Linked DNA regions of Allocatelliglobosispora scoriae. The protein of the gene in region 1 interacts with the protein of each later gene in a pairwise test. Links are inferred from orthologs where the notes say so. Each region holds a gene or a part of one and is shown in the gene's direction. Other genes may lie near its edges.

What was found.
Region 2: the proteins of thrS (region 1) and rplA interact in binary tests that used the Escherichia coli proteins (3 or more experiments, as listed by UniProt). The link is inferred for Allocatelliglobosispora scoriae from one-to-one orthologs.

The regions. Positions count from the first base shown.
Region 1 is NZ_JACHMN010000003.1:1,173,373-1,183,838, forward strand. Bases 4,506-7,491 are described here. They hold thrS (threonine--tRNA ligase), read left to right. Parts: upstream 4,506-4,982; coding sequence 4,983-7,001; downstream 7,002-7,491. Other genes in these bases: F4553_RS31850 (serine hydrolase), read left to right, coding at 4,506-4,878; F4553_RS31860 (HIT family protein), read left to right, coding at 6,982-7,491. Outside these bases: F4553_RS31820 (glycosyltransferase family 2 protein), read left to right, coding at 1-308; F4553_RS31825 (TIGR04282 family arsenosugar biosynthesis glycosyltransferase), read left to right, coding at 305-919; F4553_RS31830 (class I SAM-dependent methyltransferase), read left to right, coding at 916-1,560; F4553_RS31835 (molybdopterin-dependent oxidoreductase), read left to right, coding at 1,536-2,666; F4553_RS31840 (hypothetical protein), read left to right, coding at 2,663-3,112; F4553_RS31845 (S-methyl-5'-thioadenosine phosphorylase), read left to right, coding at 3,109-3,912; more of F4553_RS31850, read left to right, coding at 4,015-4,505; more of F4553_RS31860, read left to right, coding at 7,492-7,527; F4553_RS31865 (VOC family protein), read left to right, coding at 7,565-8,275; F4553_RS31870 (polysaccharide deacetylase family protein), read left to right, coding at 8,430-9,242; F4553_RS31875 (class I SAM-dependent methyltransferase), read left to right, coding at 9,463-10,230; F4553_RS31880 (ABC transporter ATP-binding protein), read left to right, coding at 10,419-10,466. UniProt on the Escherichia coli protein: Catalyzes the attachment of threonine to tRNA(Thr) in a two-step reaction: L-threonine is first activated by ATP to form Thr-AMP and then transferred to the acceptor end of tRNA(Thr). The rate-limiting step is amino acid activation in the presence of tRNA.
Region 2 is NZ_JACHMN010000002.1:3,050,143-3,059,007, reverse strand. What follows is about bases 4,334-7,047. They hold rplA (50S ribosomal protein L1), read left to right. Parts: upstream 4,334-5,189; coding sequence 5,190-5,906; downstream 5,907-7,047. Other genes in these bases: rplL (50S ribosomal protein L7/L12), read left to right, coding at 6,798-7,047; rplJ (50S ribosomal protein L10), read left to right, coding at 6,209-6,748; rplK (50S ribosomal protein L11), read left to right, coding at 4,667-5,101; nusG (transcription termination/antitermination protein NusG), read left to right, coding at 4,334-4,514. In the rest of the region: F4553_RS19465 (putative bifunctional diguanylate cyclase/phosphodiesterase), read left to right, coding at 1-1,540; rpmG (50S ribosomal protein L33), read left to right, coding at 1,944-2,111; F4553_RS19445 (FAS1-like dehydratase domain-containing protein), read left to right, coding at 2,194-2,658; F4553_RS19440 (MaoC/PaaZ C-terminal domain-containing protein), read left to right, coding at 2,658-3,056; preprotein translocase subunit SecE, read left to right, coding at 3,384-3,800; more of nusG, read left to right, coding at 3,825-4,333; more of rplL, read left to right, coding at 7,048-7,187; F4553_RS19400 (mannosyltransferase family protein), read right to left, coding at 7,448-8,464. UniProt on the Escherichia coli protein: One of the primary rRNA binding proteins, it binds very close to the 3'-end of the 23S rRNA. Forms part of the L1 stalk. It is often not seen in high-resolution crystal structures, but can be seen in cryo_EM and 3D reconstruction models.

The DNA.
Region 1 (10,466 bases):
CGCCGCACGCCCAGGCCGCCAACGCGCTGCTCTCCTGGCGCCTGCGCCGCACCCTCGGCATCGACATCCACGACCTCGGCCCGATGCGGGCAGTCCGCCGCCGCCCACTGCTCAACCTCTACCTGCGCGATCGGCGCTTCGGCTACCCGCTGGAGATGATCATCATGGCGGCGCGGGCGGGCTGGGACATCCGCGAGGTCGACGTGGACTACGCCCCGCGCGCCGCCGGAACGAAGTCCAAGGTCACCGGCACGGTGAAGGGGACCCTGCGGGCGGTCCGCGACATGAGCAAGGTGCTCGCCCGATGAGCGCCCGGATCCTGGTCCTCGCCAAGGAGCCGGTCCCGGGCCGGGTCAAGACCCGCCTCTGTCCACCCTGGACGCCGGAGCAGGCGGCCACCCTCGCCGCCGCGGCGCTCGCCGACACGATCGAGGCGGTCGACGCCACCCCGGCCGCCGACCGGGTGCTCGTCATCGACGGTGACTGGCCCGTCCCGGACGGCTGGCTCACCGTCCCGCAGTGCGCCGGCGGGCTCGACGAGCGCATCGCCGCCGCCTTCGCCGACACCCGCGAGCCGGGTACGCCGACGCTGCTCATCGGCATGGACACCCCGCAGGTCACGCCGGAGCTGCTGACGGCGGCCGTGGCGGGGCTCGACGGGTCGGACGCGATGCTCGGCCCGGCCGCCGACGGGGGGTGGTGGGCGCTGGCCCTGCGGGAACCCGGCGACGCGAGGCTGCTGGTGGGCGTACCCACCTCGGTTTCCGAGACCGGCGAGCTGACGCTGCGCGCGCTGCGCGCGGGCGGACTGAGCGTGGGTCTGCTGCCCGAACTGCTCGACGTGGACACCGCCGAGGACGCCCACGCCGTCGCCGGGCTGATCCCGGCGAGCAGGTTCGCGCAGGCGGTGGCCCGATGAAGGCCGCGATGGGCGTCTACGCCGCGGCGCTGCACCGGGCCGAGCGGGGCGTCGACTGCGCGCTGTGGCTCACCACCGCCGACGGCGTGCCGCTCAAGGAGATGGACCCCGCCGCGTGGTACGCCGAGCTCACCGACGGCGACATCACCGTGGTGACCCGCTGCGGCGGACCGACGATCGACATCGGCTGCGGGCCGGGCCGCCTCACCGCCGCCGTCTCCGACCTGGGCGTCGTGGCGCTCGGTATCGACATCAGCCCCGACGCGGTCCGCCTCGCCGAGGCCCGGGGCGCCTGGGCGCTGGAACGCTCGGTCTTCGATCCGCTGCCGGGGGAGGGCGACTGGGCGCACGCGCTGCTCATCGACGGCAACCTCGGCATCGGCGGCGACCCGCGCGGGCTGCTGCGCCGCTGCGCCCAGCTGCTGCGCCCGTCGGGAACGGTGCTCGTGGAGGTGGAACCCCCCGGTACGCCGACCTGGCACGGCAACGTGGCGATCAGCGACGCGTGGCGGACCAGCGAGGTCTTCGCCTGGTCGATCGTGGGCGTGGACCGCATCCCGGAGCTCGCCGCCGACGCGGGCCTGCGCGTCGCCGACATCTGGACCGAGGAGGGGCGATGGTTCTCAAGCCTGCAGAACTGAGCAGGGCCTTCACCTCCAGGCTGCGCTCGCCGAAGCTCACCAGCCAGCTCGGCCTCCTGCTCGGCCTCGCGATCGGGATCTGCCTCGGCACCGGCTATCTCAGCCACGCGATCCAGCATCCGCCGGAGTGGTTCTCCTGGCCGTCGCGGCCGGTCAACCTCTACCGGATCACGCAGGGCCTGCACGTCGCGACCGGGCTCGCCGCGATCCCGCTGCTCGCGGCGAAGCTGTGGTCGGTCTATCCGAAGCTGTTCCGCTTCCCGCCGTTCCGCAGCGTGGTGCACGCGATCGAGCGGCTCAGCCTGATCGTGCTGGTCGCGGGCGCGATCTTCCAGCTCACGACGGGCATCCTCAACATCGCCCGGTGGTACGACCCGATGGGCTTCTTCTTCACCGTCGCCCACTACTGGACCGCGTGGATCACCGTCGGTGCCCTGCTCGTCCACATCGGGGTGAAGCTGCCGATCATCCGGCGGGCGCTGGCCGCGACCCCCCGGCAGGCGCCGACGACCGGCCTGACCCGGCGCGGCCTGCTCGCCTCGGTCGGTGCGGCGGTCGGCGTCGTCACCCTCGCCACGGTCGGCCAGACCTTCCGCCCGCTCGCGGGCATCTCGCTGCTGGCACCGCGCGACCCGCGCGTGGGCCCGCAGGGCCTGCCGGTCAACACGTCCGCGCGGGTCGCCGGGGTCCAGGTCGACCCCAAGACCTACACCCTGGCGGTACGCGGACCGGCGCGCGAGCTGACCCTCACCCTCGACGACCTCACCGCGATGGCGCAGGCCGACGCGGAGCTGCCGATCACCTGCGTGGAGGGCTGGAGCGCCACCGCGCACTGGTCCGGGGTCCGCATCCGCGACCTGGTCCGCGCGGTCGGCGGCGACGACACCTCGCAGGTGACGGTGCGCTCGCTGCAGGAGATCGGCTTCTACACCTCGTCGATCGTGGCGCCGCCGCACGCCAAAGACCCGCTGACGCTGCTGGCGCTGCGGATCAACGGCGAGCCGCTGCACCCCGACCACGGCTTCCCGTGCCGGCTGATCGCCCCGAACCGGCCTGGCGTCATGCAGACCAAGTGGATCGCCTCGATCATCGTGGAGCAGCCGTGAAATGGATCCGAGGCCTCCTCGTCGTGGCCGGCGTCTGGATGGTGGTCCACGCCGTCCGGGGTGTCTACGCCGGGCTCGGCGGCCAGGACCTCTTCCATTACGTCCGGTATCTCCTCGGTGCGTGGCTCCTCAACGACCTGGTCCTCGTACCGATAGTCATCGGCCTGGGCTTCGTGGCGACGCGCTGGCTGCCACCGTGGGCCAAGCCCTACGCCCAGGGCGCCCTGCTCTGCGCCCTGTCCGTCGTCATCGTCGCCTATCCGCTGCTCACCGGGCACGGCAAGGCGTCGGACAACCCGTCGGCGCTGCCCCGCAACTACTGGGTCGGCCTGCTCGTCACGCTCGCCGCGATCGGCGCGGTCGCGACCGGACTCGCTCTCAGGGCCAACTCTTCAAGAGTTGGTGCTAAGAAGGCGGAGCCACCCCGATCCCTGGAGGACTCATGATCGCCCCCGACGTCGCCGTCATCGGCGGCAGCGGCTTCTACTCCCTGCTCGACGGTGCCGAGGAGGTCGTCGTCGAGACGCCCTTCGGCGCGCCGTCGGACGCCGTCACCGTCGGCACGGTCGGCGAGCGGCGGGTCGCCTTCCTGCCCCGGCACGGGCGGGACCACAGCGTGCCGCCGCACCGGATCAACTACCGGGCCAACCTGTGGGCGCTGCGCAGCCTCGGCTGCCGCCAGGTCCTCGCACCGTGCGCCGTCGGCGCGCTCGACCCCGCCCTGGTGCCGGGGACGATCGTCCTGCCCGACCAGGTGGTCGACCGCACCACCGGCCGCGAGCAGACCTTCTTCGACACCGGCGCGGTGCACGTACCCTTCGCCGACCCCTACTGCGCGACCGGCCGGGGCACGGTCGCGGCGGTGGCGTCCCGGTCGGACCGCCCGGCCGTGGAGCGGGGCACGATGGTGGTGATCCCCGGCCCCCGTTTCTCGTCCCGAGCCGAATCCCGCTGGTACGCCGCCCAGGGCTTCACGCTCGTCAACATGACCGGGCTGCCCGAGGCGGCGCTCGCCCGGGAGCTGGCCCTGTGCTACACGGCGATCGCCCTCGTCACCGACCTCGACGCCGGGATCGACGGCGGTCACGAGTCGGTGAGCCAGGCCGAGGTGTTCCGGGTCTTCGCCGAGAACACCGAGCGGCTGCGGGCGATGGTCCTCGACGTGGTGACGGAGTTGCCGACCGATCGGACGTGCGCCTGCGCCGACGCCCACGAGGGGATCACGCTGCCGTTTCCGCTGCCCTGAACCGCCCGGCGGGTCGGTTGTCGGGCGCGGCCGGTGTGATGATGGATACGTGGTGAGCAGGGCACCCAGGCGATCCCCAGATTTCCGGGGCACCTTTGGATCATGCAAAGGCGCATCCTGGTCGGCGTACCGTCGGCGATTTTGGCAGTGGCACTCGCCGGCGGCGTCGGACACGCCCTCGTGACGCGGACCGACGAGACCGGCGAGCTCAGCTCGGCGCCCGTGCGCGAGCGGGCCGCCGCCGTGACCCAGGAGAAGGCGCCCGAGGCGGAGGTGCCGAAGGCGCCGACCGTCGCCGTGGCGACGAAGGCCGACACCTGGTTCTCCTGGCAGCTCATCGACACCGCGACCGGGACGAGCTCCGGATCGGCGAACGCGGCCGACCAGACCAACAACACCGAGTCGATGATCAAGGCGTGGATCGGAACCGACTACATCGCCGCCGCCGACGCGCAGGGGCGCGCACTCACCGCCGAGGAGAAGGCGCTGATCACCAAGATGATCAGGTTCTCCGACGATGCCGCCGCACAGACCCTCTACCTGCGGCAGGGCGGCGACGAGGTGATCGAGCGGCTGATCAGCGAGGCGAAGCTCACCGGGACGACGGTCACCGAGAGCTGGTGGTCCAAGACGCAGATGACCGCGCTCGACGCGACCCGGATGATGACCTACATCCTGCAGCGGGCCGAGGCGTCCGCGCAGACGGCGTGGCTGGTGGGATTGATGCGCGATGTCGACCCGAGCAACGCGTTCGGCATCCCCGAGGTGCTCCCGGCGGCCGCGGACCCGGCGGTGAAGAACGGCTGGACCGCGCACGAGTCCACCGGCCTGTGGAACGTCAACAGCCTCGCCGCCTGGGACGGCAAGATCCTGGTGGTGATGACGCACTACCCGGTCGCCTACGGACAGGCCTACGGCGAGCAGCTCATCCGAGATGTCGCGTCCGACCTCCTGCCCTCGCTCTAGTGGCGGGCGCTCGGAGTGGGGGACGGGCGCGGCGATAGCATCGTCAACGCCGGACAAACCGAACTGAGGAGATCATCGTGAGTGCTGTGCCCGTACCCGCTGCTGTGGCCGACCCCGTCGTCGTCCCGGCCGGGACGACGGCCGCGGCCGCGGTGGCCGCCGCCGGATTGCCGACCAGCGGACCGAAGGCGATCGTCGTCGTCCGCGACGGCGAGGGCCGCCTGCGCGACCTCTCGTGGACACCCGACGCCGAGGCGTCCGTCGAGCCCGTCTCGATCGACTCGCCCGACGGCCTCGACGTGCTGCGCCACTCGACCGCGCACGTGCTGGCCCAGGCCGTGCAGGACATCTTCCCCGAGGCGAAGCTCGGCATCGGGCCGCCGATCGACAACGGCTTCTACTACGACTTCTCGGTCTCCCGGCCGTTCAACCCGGAGGACCTCGCGAAGCTCGAGTCCCGGATGCAGGAGATCATCAAGTCCGGGCAGACCTTCCACCGGCGGCGCTTCGACTCCCTCGACGAGGCGAAGGCCGAGCTGGCCGACGAGCCCTTCAAGCTGGAGCTCGTCGACATCAAGGGCGATGTCGACTCCGACGTGATGGAGGTCGGCGGCGGCGAGCTGACGATCTATGACAACCTCGACGCCAAGTCCGGCGAGCGCTGCTGGGGCGACCTGTGCCGCGGCCCGCACCTGCCGTCGACCCGCTTCATCGCCGCCTTCAAGCTGATGCGCTCGGCCGCCGCCTACTGGCGCGGTTCGGAGAAGAACCCGCAGCTCCAGCGCGTCTACGGCACCGCGTGGCCGAGCCGCGACCAGCTCAAGGCGCACCTGGCGATGCTGGAGGAGGCGGCCAAGCGCGACCACCGCAAGCTCGGCGCGGACCTCGACCTCTTCAGCTTCCCCGACGAGATCGGCTCCGGCCTCGCGGTCTTCCACCCCAAGGGCGGCATCATCCGCCGGGAGATGGAGGCATATTCGCGGCAGCGCCACGAGCAGGCCGGATACGAGTTCGTCAACACCCCGCACATCAGCAAGGCGCAGCTCTTCGAGACCTCGGGCCACCTGCCCTACTACGCCGACACGATGTTCCCGCCGATGCAGCTCGAGGGCGCGGACTATTACCTGAAGGCGATGAACTGCCCGATGCACAACCTGATCTTCAGGTCGCGCGGGCGGTCCTACCGCGAGCTGCCGCTGCGCATGTTCGAGTTCGGCACGGTCTACCGCTATGAGAAGTCCGGCGTCGTGCACGGCCTGACCCGGGTGCGCGGCCTGACCCAGGACGACTCGCACATCTACTGCACCAAGGAGCAGGCGCCCGGCGAGCTCAGCGCCCTGCTCGACTTCGTGCTCAACCTGCTCAAGGACTACGGCCTCAACGACTTCTACCTGGAGCTGTCGACCAGGGACGACTCGCCGAAGTTCATCGGCGCCGACGAGGACTGGGCCGAGGCGACCGAGGCGCTGCGTACCGCCGCCGAGGCCTCCGGTCTGGAGCTCGTCCCCGACCCGGGCGGCGCGGCGTTCTACGGCCCGAAGATCAGCGTGCAGGCGCGCGACGCGATCGGCCGCACCTGGCAGATGTCGACGATCCAGGTCGACTTCAACCAGCCGGCCCGGTTCGGGCTGGAGTACCAGGCAGCCGACGGTACGCGTCAGCAGCCGGTCATGATCCACCGTGCCCTGTTCGGGTCGATCGAGCGGTTCTTCGGCGTGCTCACCGAGCACTACGCCGGTGCGTTCCCGGCGTGGCTGGCACCCGTCCAGGTGGTCGGCATCCCGATCCGCTCCGACGAAGAGGCCGGACACCTCGCCCACCTCGCCGCGTTCGTCGCCCAGCTGCGCGAGCACGGCATCCGGGCCGAGGTCGACGCCTCCGACGAGCGGATGCAGAAGAAGATCCGCACCGCGCAGCAGCAGAAGATCCCGTTCATGGCGCTCGCCGGTGACCAGGATGTCGCCGACGGCACGGTCTCCTTCCGCTACCGCGACGGCTCGCAGCGCAACGGCGTCGCGATCGACGAGGCGGTGGCCCACGTCGTCGAGATCGTCCGGTCCCGCGTCAACGTCGGGCCGAGCGCACCCGCCGCGCCCGCCGCGGATGAGCCGGTCGCTTCGTGAGCGTGGCTTCGCGGGCGTGGACCTCGTGAGCGTCGGGGAGCCGGACGGGCTGGAACGGCTCTGGACACCCTGGCGGTTGTCCTATGTGGCTGGACCGGAGACGCCCGGCTGCCCCTTCTGCGCGGCACCGGGCAGTGACGAGCACGGGCTGATGGTGGCGAAGGGGGAGACCGTCTTCGCCATCCTCAACCGCTTCCCCTACAACCCCGGGCACCTGCTGATCTGCCCCTACCGGCACGTCGCCGACTACACCGAGATCACGGCGGCGGAGACGGCGGAGCTGGCGTCGTTCACCCAGACGGCGATGCGGGTGGTCCGGGCGGTCTCCAACGCGCACGGGTTCAACCTCGGGATCAACCAGGGCGGAGTCGCCGGGGCGGGGATCGCCGCGCACCTGCATCAGCACGTGGTGCCGCGCTGGGGCGGCGACGCCAACTTCCTGCCGGTGATCGGGCGGACGAAGGCGCTGCCGCAGCTGCTCACCGACACCCGTGACCTGCTCGCCGAGGCCTGGCACACCGCCTGACCGTCGGGTGTCGTACGGCTGGGGCAGGATCGGATCCATGATTGGTTCTCTCTACTCCACCGTGCTCGACTCGCCCGACATCAAGGGCTCGGCGGCGTTCTACGCCGAGCTGGCCGGGCTGTCCGAGCACTACGCGGACGACAACTGGGTCACCCTCCTCACCAAGGAGGGCTGGCGGGTGTGCTTCCAGCGCGCCGACGACCACGTGTCGCCACGGTGGCCGGACCCGGCCGCGCCGCAGCAGTTCCACCTCGACTTCCGCTTCCCCGACATGGCGGCGGGCGTCGAGCGCGCGATCGAGCTGGGCGCCACCCGGCTGCCCGGCGGCGGCGAGACCTGGACGGTCCTCGCGGACCCGGCGGGCCACCCGTTCTGCGTGTGCCAGGGCGAGCCCGGCAGCGAGATCCAGCTCGCCGACGTGGCGATCGACTGCCCGGATGCGGCCGCGCTGGCGGGCTTCTACTCGGAGCTGCTCGGCCTGCCCGTGACCTGGGAGGGTGAGGGCGGCGGTGCGATCGGTGCCGACGGCAAGCTCAGCGTGATCTTCCAGCAGGTCGAGACCTACAACCCGCCGCAGTGGCCCGACGCGGCCCACCCCCAGCAGTACCACCTCGATGTCAAGGTCACCGACATCGAGGAGGCGGAGCCGAAGGCGCTCGCGCTCGGCGCGACGAAGCTGCCGGGCGGTGGCGAGGACTTCCGGGTCTACGCCGACCCGGCCGGCCACCCGTTCTGCCTCATCTGGTGACCGCAGCCCGAGTCTGAAACGAGATCAATATCACCCGATCGGCTGGAAGGTGTACTTTCGGCCGATCGGGTAGGTGAGGATTCTCCTGAAGAACGATTCACATAGCGGCGGCGGATGTCACCGTTACGTGCGGAATCGGGGATCGGGGGATCGAATGGCTGTGTCGCGGCGTGGACTGCTGCTGGGCAGTGCGCTGACGGCGACGGGTGCCGCCGTGGGCGCGACCGCGCACCTCATCCCATCCCTGTTCGGTCCGGACCGGCTCCCGCTCGACGGCGGCTACGCCCCGGCGGGCAACGCCGACGACTGGACCCCGCGCGGGCAGATCCGCACCATCTGGCATGTGCCGACCGATCAGCCGCTCGTCGCGCTCACCTTCGACGACGGCCCGATGCCGGACTGGACGCCCCGGGTGCTCGACGCTCTCGACAAGGCCGACGCGCCCGCGACCTTCTTCATGGTCGGGCAGAACCTGCGCCGGCACGCCGACCTCGTCAAGGGCCGGCTCGGGCGCCACGAGGTCGGCAATCACACCTGGGAGCACAAGGACCTCGCCAAACGCGACGAGGCCTCCGTGCGCAACCAGCTCGTCCGCTGCCACGAGGCGATCCGCGAGGTCACCGGCCAGACCGCGACGCTGCTGCGGCCGCCGTGGGGCCACCTGGGCGGCTCGACGCTGACCGTCGCCGACACGATGGACTACGACGTGGTGATGTGGTCCTACCGGATGCCGGAGGACCGGTTCCGGACCAACCCGGCGGGCATCGTCGACGATGTGGCGGCCTGCGTGCGGCCCGGGACGATCATGCTGGCGCACGACACCGGGCCTGCCGACCGGCTCGTCACGATCGACAACCTGGGCGAGATCATCAAGGCCGTCAGGGGCAAGGGCATGCGGCTCGTCACGGTCTCCGAACTGCTCGCGGCGGGCACGACCGCCTCGCCGGGCAGCGGATCGAAGAAGTGACGCCGGCCGCTCCCGTGATCTTCGCCGGTGCCACGCGATCATGTTGATGGAATTCAATCTTCCGTCGCCACTTCGCCTCTGCTAACGTTCTGTCATCCATCGACGACGGTGCGCGTCGCGATGCGGGTGAGCAGCCCGCCGAGGAGGAGGTGATGTCCATGTCGGCCACCTCCGGCCAGGTGGGCGCCCCGGGACTCCCGCCGACCCCGCCCGCCCCCCGATGGGAGTAGCCGTCACGCTGCAGGCCACGGCCCTCGTCGCCGCCGCCTGCCGGGCCGAGGAGGCGAGCCAGCCCCTGCCGCGCCTGCACGACCCGTTCGCCGAGCTCTTCACCGCCGACCTCACCGGGTCGGCGCAGGCGCTGCTCGCCGCGGGGCGCGAGGAGGTCGTGCACCGCACGCTCGTCATCGACACGATCGTCAGCGATGAGGTACGCCGCACGCCCGGCCTCACCGTGGTGAACCTCGGTGCGGGGCTCTGCACCCGGCCCTACCGGCTGGACCTCTCCACGTGCCGGGAGGTGGTCGAGGTGGACGCCGCCGCGACCCTGAACCGCAAGGCGGCTGCCCTCGCCGAGCACGAGCCCACCTGCTCGGTGCGCCGCATCGACGCCGACATCCGCGACCTGCCCGACCTCGGCGTCACCGGCCCGATCCTCGTCGTCACCGAGGGCCTGCTCGTCTACCTCGACGCGGCCGAGCTGACCGCGCTCGCGGGGACCCTCGCCCGGCTGCCCGGCGTTCTCGGCTGGGTCGCCGACGTCGTCTCGGCCGACTCCGCGCAGGCGATGGGGGTGACGACCGGCCGGGTCGGTGCGGGGTTGACGATCACGGGCCTCGCCTCGCTGGACCCGATCGAGAGCGCCGGTTGGACGGTCACCGACCACCGGCTGCTGTCGTCGACCCGGTCCGCCGCCCATGCGCCACCGGCCGGGAGCGCTCCTGCCGCCCGCCGCGTCATCGACGGGGTCCTGCTCCTGCGCCCGTGACTCCGCTCGCTGGCCGGTCGAGCGCCGTTTTGTTCCGGGTGATCTCTCGCCGTGTGCGGAGATCTGCGTGCGGCGCCTCGCAGGTGGTCGAGCCATCGGCGCGTCCGGCATGGTGGAGTCATGTGTCGAACATATGTTCTATCTCCGGATGGTGCGCCGCTGTGCCCGGTCGAGGCGGGGAGGCGGAGATGATCGTGGTCGAGGACGTGACGATCCGCTACGGCGCCGTCCCCGCC
Region 2 (8,865 bases), on another replicon or contig:
CGACCGGCTGGCCCAGCTGCGGGAGTCCGGGGTCAAGGACCTGATCGTGGTCCCGCTCAAGGCAGGCTCGGCGGTGATCGGCTGCCTGGAGGTCTCCAGCCGGATGGGTGAGTTCACCGGGTTCGGACCGGGCGACGTGCGGCTGCTCGAGGCGGTCGCCGCCCACGCCGCGGTCGCGGTCGAGAATTCGCGGCTCGTCGAGCGGTTGCGCTTCGACGCCTACCACGATGCGTTGACTTCGCTGCCCAACCGGCGCCGGCTCACCGCCGCGCTGGAGGAGTCGGTCAAGGTCCGCGCACCCGGCGAGGTGGTCGCGGTGCTGCTCTTCGATGTCGACTCGCTTCGCGACGTCAACGACTCGCTGGGATATGCGGCCGGTGACCGGCTGCTGGCCGAGGTGGCGAGCCGACTGCGGGGTTCTGCGCCCTCCGCCGCGCTGGTGGGCCGCTCCGGTGGTGACGAGTTCGTCGTCACGATGCGGGTCGCCAACGCCGAGGCCGCGATGGCGCTCGCCACGACCCTGCGCCGCCAGCTGCAGAAACCGCTCACCTTCGGCACCCTCACGCTCGACGTCGACACCGCGGTCGGCATCGTGGTCCACCCCGACCACGGCACGGAGCCCGCGACGCTGCTGCAGCGCGCCGAGCTCGCGACCTATGCGGCCAAGTCCAGCGCGTCAGGCGTGCAGCTCTTCAGCCTCGGCATGGAATCCCGGTCGGTACGCAGACTAGGCCTCGCCGGTGACCTCCGCCGCGCCCTGGACAACAACGATCTCGAGGTCTACTTCCAGCCCAAGGTCGACCTGCGTGACCGGCATCTCGTCGGCGTGGAGTGCCTGGCCCGCTGGGAGCACCCGACGCACGGCTCGGTGGCCCCGGAGGACTTCGTCGCCGTCGCGGAGCACACCGGTCAGCTCGGCCGCCTGACGGAGGCTGTGCTCGCCGCGGGCCTCATGCGTGCTCGGCAGTGGGTCGACGCGGGCCGGCCGCTGGGCGTGGCCGTCAACCTCTCCCCGCGCACCCTGGTGGATCCGGACTTCCCGCTGCGGGTGGAGGAGCTCCTCCAGGAGCACGGCGTCTCGCCGGACCGGCTGACGCTGGAGATCACCGAGGACGGCTTCGTCGGCGAGGAGGACCGGCCGCTGCCCACGCTGCGCCGCCTCTACGAGATGGGCGTGCGGCTCTCCGTGGACGACTTCGGCACGGGCTACTCGTCGCTGTCCTATCTGCGGCGGCTGCCGGTGCACGAGGTGAAGGTCGACCGGACCTTCGTGCAGGGGATGGCGACCGACGCGGGCGATTTCGCGATCGTGCGGGCCGTGGTCGACATCTCCCGGCACTTCGGGCTCGCCGTCGTGGCCGAGGGCGTGGAGAGCGAGCTCACCCTCGACCTGCTCGCCGACATCGGGTGCGACATCGGTCAGGGGTTCCTCTTCAGCCGCCCGCTGCCCTATGAGCGGCTGGAGGCGTGGCTCGGTGCGCGTACCGACGCGGAGCCGAGCCCGACCGGGGAATTGCGCAGGTTGCGCGCGGTCGGCTGACCCACTCGGGCCGGGACGACGCGCGGGCATATCCGGATTTCGCACGGCCCGGGTGAACGTGTACTCTTACCGAGGCGCGCAGCGCGAAAGCGAAGCGCACGCCCCCTTAGCTCAGTCGGCAGAGCGTCTCCATGGTAAGGAGAAGGTCTACGGTTCGATTCCGTAAGGGGGCTCCGACGGGGCTCGCGAGAGCCCGCCGAAGCGGTGTAGCTCAGATGGCAGAGCAAGCGGCTCATAATCGCTGTGTCGCCGGTTCAATTCCGGCCACCGCTACCAAGACACTGTGAGATTCGCATCGCGATCGAGCAGCGTTTTTGCGTTTGCGTGTCGCCGTCATTAGGCTGGTGCGCTGAACTGGTAAGCACTGCGACCGCAGTGGTGAGCATGCGAGGAAGGCACTCCGGTGGCTAAGGCGACTGACGTACGTCCGAAGATCACGATGGCGTGTGTGGAGTGCAAGGAGCGCAACTACATCACGCGTAAGAACCGCCGTAACGACCCGGACCGCATCGAGCTGAAGAAGTTCTGCCCGCGTTGCGGCAAGCACCAGGCGCACCGCGAGACCCGGTAGTCCCGGTCCAGCTCTGATCAAAAAGCGGTCACCCACCAGGGTGACCGCTTTTTGGCGTTCCCGCACCAGGTAAGTTCTCGCCATGCCGTTGGACCAGTCGTTTGTCGGCCGGGTTTACCCGCCGCACCCCGCTTATCAGGTCGGCCGCGAGAAGATCCGGGAGTTCGCGGACGCGATCGGCGCCTCCGATCCGATCCATCACGACGTCGAGGCAGCCAAGGCCCTGGGATATCCGGACGTCGTGGCGCCGGCCACGTTCCTGACGATCATCGCGACGGCGGCGAACCGCCAGATCGTGGTCGACCCGGGCCTGGGCGTCGACTACAGCCGGGTGGTTCACGGGGACCAGCGCTTCACCTATGTGCGCCCGGTGGTCGCGGGGGACGAACTGGTCGTGCACGCCTCGATCGAGGACATCCTGTCCCGTGGCGGCCATGACTTCCTGACCAGCCGGTTCGACATCGTGACCACGGCCGGAGAGCCGGTGGGCAGCGTCTGGACCAAGCTCGTCATCCGCGGTGAGTCGCACGAGGAAGGGGCGGTCTGATGTTCGAGGTGGGCCAGAAGCTACCGGTTCAGGTCTTCCAGGTGACCCGGGCGGATCTCATTCGCTACGCGGGTGCCTCCGGGGACTTCAACCCCATTCACTGGAGCCAGCGGACCGCTGAGGGCGTCGGGCTGCCCGGTGTCATCGCGCACGGGATGCTGACGATGGCGCTCGCCGGGCGGGCTGTGGCGGCTTGGGCGGGCAGGTCGGATTCGCTGGTCGATTTCGGCGTCCGATTCACCCGTCCGGTGCCGGTTCCGGACACCGAGGAGGGCACCGCGGTCGAGTTCACCGCCGTCGTCAAGCAGGTTGCCGACGGGGTGGCGAAGCTTGATCTGACCGCCACGTGCCAGGGTGAAAAGATCTTGGCTCAGGCGAAGGCGGCCGTCCGGATATAGAAAGCGGCTACCGGGTTGGACGCGGCGGCTAGCTACCCGTACACTGGTCCGCCGTGGGGTGAGTGACCCGTTCGAGCTGCTGAAGCGGCTTGAATGGTGACCTTCCCGCACAGGGGTGTGGCGCAATTGGTAGCGCAGCGGTCTCCAAAACCGCAGGTTGCAGGTTCGAGTCCTGTCGCCCCTGCGGCTTCGGCCTTCCGACTCGGGTGGTTTCGGCTGTCCCTGTCGGACGGCCGGGCAGCGTGACAGAGTGGTAGCAGAAAGGTGCGCCTCACGGGCGCACCGAGAGCAACGCTCACACCCCCCGCGATATGGAAGTAGGGCGAAGTGGCCGAGAGCAATCGACGCGGTGAGGACGCCGCGGAGGAGCACGTTGACGACGTGTTCGACGACGCTATCGACGATGACGCCTCCGATGCCGAGGACGACGCGCCGGCAGGACGGTCCCGCAGCGCCGCAGCAACCAAGGCGCGGCCGAAGGCCGAGGAGAAGAAGAGCGCATCGCGCTCTGACGGCAACGTCATCACTCGCTTCTTCGCCTGGATCGGCGGCATCCCTGGCCGCATCTGGCGCTTCCTCCTCGAGGTCGTCAGCGAGCTGCGTAAGGTCATCTGGCCGACGCGCAAGGACCTGCTGACCTACACCGCGGTGGTGGTGGTGTTCGTGACGATCATGTTGACGGTCGTCGGCACCATCGACGTCGCATTTGCCAAGGTCGTGCTGTTCGTCTTCGGCAACAGCTGACATATTCGACGGAAGTGAGCGAGCGTGCCTGAGTACGACGAGACCGCCCAGATCGACGAGACCGGCGAGGCCACCACTGCCACGTCGTCCGTCGCAGTGGTGGACGACGAGGACGCTCCGTTTGACCCGGTCGCCGAGCTGCGGCAGAAGCTGCGCTTCGCGCCGGGCGACTGGTATGTCGTCCACTCTTACGCGGGCTACGAAAACAAGGTCAAGACCAACCTCGAGACCCGGATCACGAGCCTCGACATGGAGGAGTTCATCTTCCAGGTCGAGGTGCCGACCCGCGAAGAGGTCGAGATCAAGAACGGCAAGCGCCAGCAGGTCACGAACAAGGTCTTCCCGGGCTACATCCTGGTTCGGATGGACCTGACGCCGGAGTCCTACTCGTGTGTGCGCAACACCCCCGGTGTGACCGGGTTCGTGGGCGCCACCGATCGGGCCGACCGCCCCGCGCCGCTCAGCCTCGACGAGGTGCTCAAGTGGCTCGCCCCGGCGGTCTCCACCGACGCCGGCAAGAAGTCCAAGCCCGAGATCAAGGTGCTCGACTTCGAGGTCGGCGACTCGGTGACGGTGACCGACGGCGCCTTCGCGTCGCTACAGGCCACGATCAACGAGATCAACGCCGACCAGCAGAAGCTCAAGGTCCTGGTCTCGATCTTCGGTCGTGAGACGCCGGTCGAGCTCAACTTCAACCAGGTCTCCAAGATCTGAGTTACCCATCACGTACGGCCGGGCCTCCTCGATGAATGGGGAGGCTTTGCCGTGCGGTAGGGTGGAACGTCCGGCCTCTGCCGAGTGCTGACCGTGCATGCGGTTGTCTAGGCCGGTCATCGGTGCAAACACCAAGAGTCCCAGGAAGAGACATGCCTCCGAAGAAGAAGAAACTCGTCAAGACGTTCACGCTTCAGCTGAAGGCCGGCCAGGCCACCCCGGCTCCGCCCGTGGGTCCCGCGCTCGGTCAGCACGGCGTCAACATCATGGAGTTCTGCAAGGCGTACAACGCCCAGACCGAAGCCCAGCGTGGCGACATCGTCCCCGCGCAGATCAGCGTCTACGAGGACCGCACCTTCAGCTTCGTGCTGAAGACGCCGCCCGCGTCGCGTCTGCTGATCAAGGCGGCGGGTGTGCCCAAGGGCTCCGGCGTCCCGCAGAAGGACAAGGTCGGCAAGGTCACCCGCGCCCAGGTCCGTGACATCGCTGAGAAGAAGATGTCCGACCTGAACGCCAACGACCTGGACCAGGCCGAGAAGATCATCGCGGGCACCGCCCGCTCGATGGGCATCACCATCACCGACTGATCTCCTCGCCTGAGGAAATCGCCCGACCAGAGATACGTGGGAGAACCGCGGACCGCGGTTCGACACCGACCACAGGAGTTTGAGAAAGATGTCGCTAAGCAAGGCTTACAAGGCGAGTGCGGCCAAGATCGACCGCAACTCCCTCTACGTTCCCGCCGAGGCCATCAAGCTGGCCAAGGAGACCACCACCACCAAGTTCGACGCCACGGTCGAGGTCGCGATGCGCCTCGGTGTCGACCCGCGTAAGGCGGACCAGATGGTGCGTGGCGTGGTCAACCTGCCCCACGGTACGGGTAAGACCGCTCGGGTCATCGTCTTCGCAGCCGGCGAGAAGGCCGCGGAGGCGCAGGCCGCCGGCGCGGACGTCGTCGGCACCGACGAGCTCGTCGCCCGGATTCAGGAGGGCTGGCTGGAGTTCGACGCCGCCATCGCGACGCCGGACCAGATGGCCAAGATCGGCCGGATCGCGCGGATCCTGGGCCCGCGCGGTCTCATGCCGAACCCCAAGACCGGCACCGTCACCATGGACGTGACGAAGGCCGTGACCGAGATCAAGGGCGGCAAGATCACCTTCCGGGTGGACAAGCACTCCAACCTGCACCTGATCATCGGCAAGGCGTCGTTCAGCACCGAGCAGCTCATCGACAACTACGCCGCCGTCCTCGACGAGGTCCTGCGCTCCAAGCCGTCCGCGGCCAAGGGCAAGTACCTCAAGAAGGTCACCGTCGCCACGACGATGGGCCCGGGCATCCCGGTCGACCCCAACGTGACGCGCAACTTCCACGAGGTTCCCGCGGAGGCGTAAGCCATACGCAAGCTGTGCAGGGGTTGCCCACGTGATGTGGGCAACCCCTTCCTCGTTTCCGGCCCGCCCGATTTGGTGTTTCCGGTCGGGCCTGCGTATCGTTTGCTGAAGTTTCACCCATAGACCGCTGGTCACCGCGCTCCGGCGCGGTCGAAGGCCCCGCCAACGAGCGGGCGGCCCGCGCAGGATGAACGGTCAGCCACCGGCGCTTCAGTGCGCCGAAGCCCCGTGCGCCCTGCGCCGGGGCGTTTCTCGTTTGCGGGTCCGGGACGATCAGCTCGGAGCATCGAGAGAGGAGGGACATGGCGGACAAGCCGATTCGGTCGGACAAGGCCACTGCCGTTGCGGAGCTCACCGAGAATTTCCGTAACGCGCCGGCCACCCTGCTGACCGAATACCGTGGCCTCACCGTGAAGCAGCTCACCGAGCTGCGGCGCACCCTGGGCAAGACGACCTACACGGTCGCGAAGAACACCCTTGCCAAGCGTGCAGCCACCGACGCGGGCATCGAGGGCCTGGACAAGCTGTTCACCGGTCCTACCGCGCTCGCCTTTGTTTCCGGCGACCCGGTCGAGGCGGCGAAGAGCCTGCGCGAGTTCGCGAAGGCCAACCCGCTCCTCGTCATCAAGGGCGGCGTTTTCGAGGGCAAGGCGATCACCGCGGCGGAAGTTGCGAAGATCGCTGATCTTGAGTCCCGTGATGTGCTGCTGGCCAAGCTGGCCGGCGCGATGAAGGCCAACCTGAGCAAGGCTGCCGCCCTGTTCCAGGCGCCGCTGTCGCAGGCCGTTCGTACGGTCGCCGCACTGCAGGACAAGCGCGAGAAGGAGGACGCCGCAGCCTGACGCTGCGTCGTTCACGATCATTTTTCAGTAGCTGGAAAGGACGCCTAACATGGCGAAGCTGAGCAACGAGGCCCTCCTCGACGCTTTCAAGGAAATGACCCTCATCGAGCTCTCTGAGTTCGTCAAGGAGTTCGAGACCACCTTCGACGTCAAGGCCGCCGCGCCGGTCGCCGTCGCCGCCTCCGGTGGTGGCGGTGGCGCTGCCGCCGCCGACCAGCCCGAGGAGCAGGACGAGTTCGACGTCGTCCTCGAGTCGGACGGTGGCAAGAAGATCCAGGTCATCAAGGTCGTGCGTGAGCTCACCGGCCTGGGCCTGAAGGAGGCCAAGGACGTGGTCGAGGCCGCGCCGAAGGCGATCCTGGAGAAGGTCAACAAGGAGACGGCTGACAAGGCCAAGGCCAAGCTCGAGGCCGAGGGCGCTTCCGTCAAGCTCAAGTAATTCTGCTCGTCTGAGCGGCCGATCGTCCTTGCGGATGGTCGGCCGCTTTGCTGTGTGCGCGTGTGCGTGGGCTCTTGGGGCGGGGATCGACCCGCTCTGGGCGGTCAGGCTTGATCCCGGCGCGGGTCGATCCCCGCCCCAAGAGCCGGGTGGGTCACCGGGTCGGGTTTGTTTCGCCCGACGGTGGCCCGTTTTCGTTGAGTCGACCTGATGGGGGTTATCGGGTGCCGGCGCATGCGGCGGCGCCAGGGCTGCCGGTCCTAGGCGACGAAGCCTTTCTTGGTGAGGAAGGCCAGTAAGTAGGTGGATTGGAGGGCTATGGCGGTGAGGAGGTAGAGACGGTCGATGGCGATGTTCCTACCCATGCGGGCCAGGACCAGGAAGGCGGGGGTCAGTTCCAGGAAGAGGCGGGGGGTGGACATCAGGGGGCGGCCGAAACCGACGGAGGTGGAGAGGATGAGGAGGAGGGGGAGGGCTGCCCAGAGGGTGAGGGCCAGTTGGTCTCTGCGGAAGCGCCAGGGGCCGACGGCGGTGAAGGTGATGAGCAGGGCTGCCAGCAGGACCGCTGCTATGTCGAGGATGGTGCCGACACCGTTCCTGGAGAGGGCGGGGTAGTGCTGGAGTTTGTCGAGGGCCTGGAGGATCGGCTGGCCGGGCCAGGCATAGGTGCGGTCCCAGTAGCGCTGCGCGTGGGAGAAGGCGAGCGGGTCGCCGAAGGAGCGCCAGCAGAAGGCTGCGTAGGCCGCCAGGCCTGTCGGGACCAGCGCCAGGGCCAGTACATCAGGTTTGAGGCTGTTGGGGCCTTTCAGTTGCCAGTGGTGCTGCCTGAGATATTCGAGGGTGAGCGGAAGCAGGAGCAGGATGCCGAACATGCGGGTGGCGCTCGCGGCGGCTCCGGCGAGACCCGCCACCCACCAGGCGCCGCGACGGGCGGCGTAGACGGCGGCGATGCTCAACATCAGGAAGAGCGCCTCGTTGTAGCCCGTGATCAGGAAGAACGCCATCGGGAAGGCCATCAGGTAGAAGACCGCCCGCTGGGCGACATCCCGGCCGAACTCGGCCTCCGCGAGCCGGTGCAGCAGGATCAGCGCACCGAGGCAGGACGCGCTGGAGATCGCCATCGCGGCCACCAGCGCGCCTCCCGGCAGCACCGGGTCGATCACCCGGATCATCAGGGGGTACGCCGGGAAGAAGGCCGGCGAATAGTCGGCCCGGTAACCGTGCTCGGCGATGGCGATGTAGTGGACGACATCCCACCGCAGCCACGGGGAGAGCATCCCCGATACCGGAGGAACGTCACTCTCCGTAATTCTCCATACCTGTGTGGTGATGGCGGCGTACGCCAATTGGGCCCCGAACCACACCAGAGCGCCGTTCACGACGGCCTGTCCCCAGGGGGTATTCCGGGCCAAAAGGTGCAAGTGACGTAAACGAGGCACGCTTCACATTGTTCTCGCAGAATGCGAGTCAATCTTCTCTTCCGGGGAAATGTCGAGCCCCGGCGCTTGCGGAACCAATCTGGGACCTCGACCCACTCGGGAAGGTCTTGACGGGGGACCCGTCGACAGGCACGCTGATTGGAGCACAGTTTCACCACCGGTGACGGGCCGTAACGCTGGTGGACACTGTCGCACCGGTGGCTCCCAGCCGCGCCGGACCTTCAGGGGTCCGGTGGATT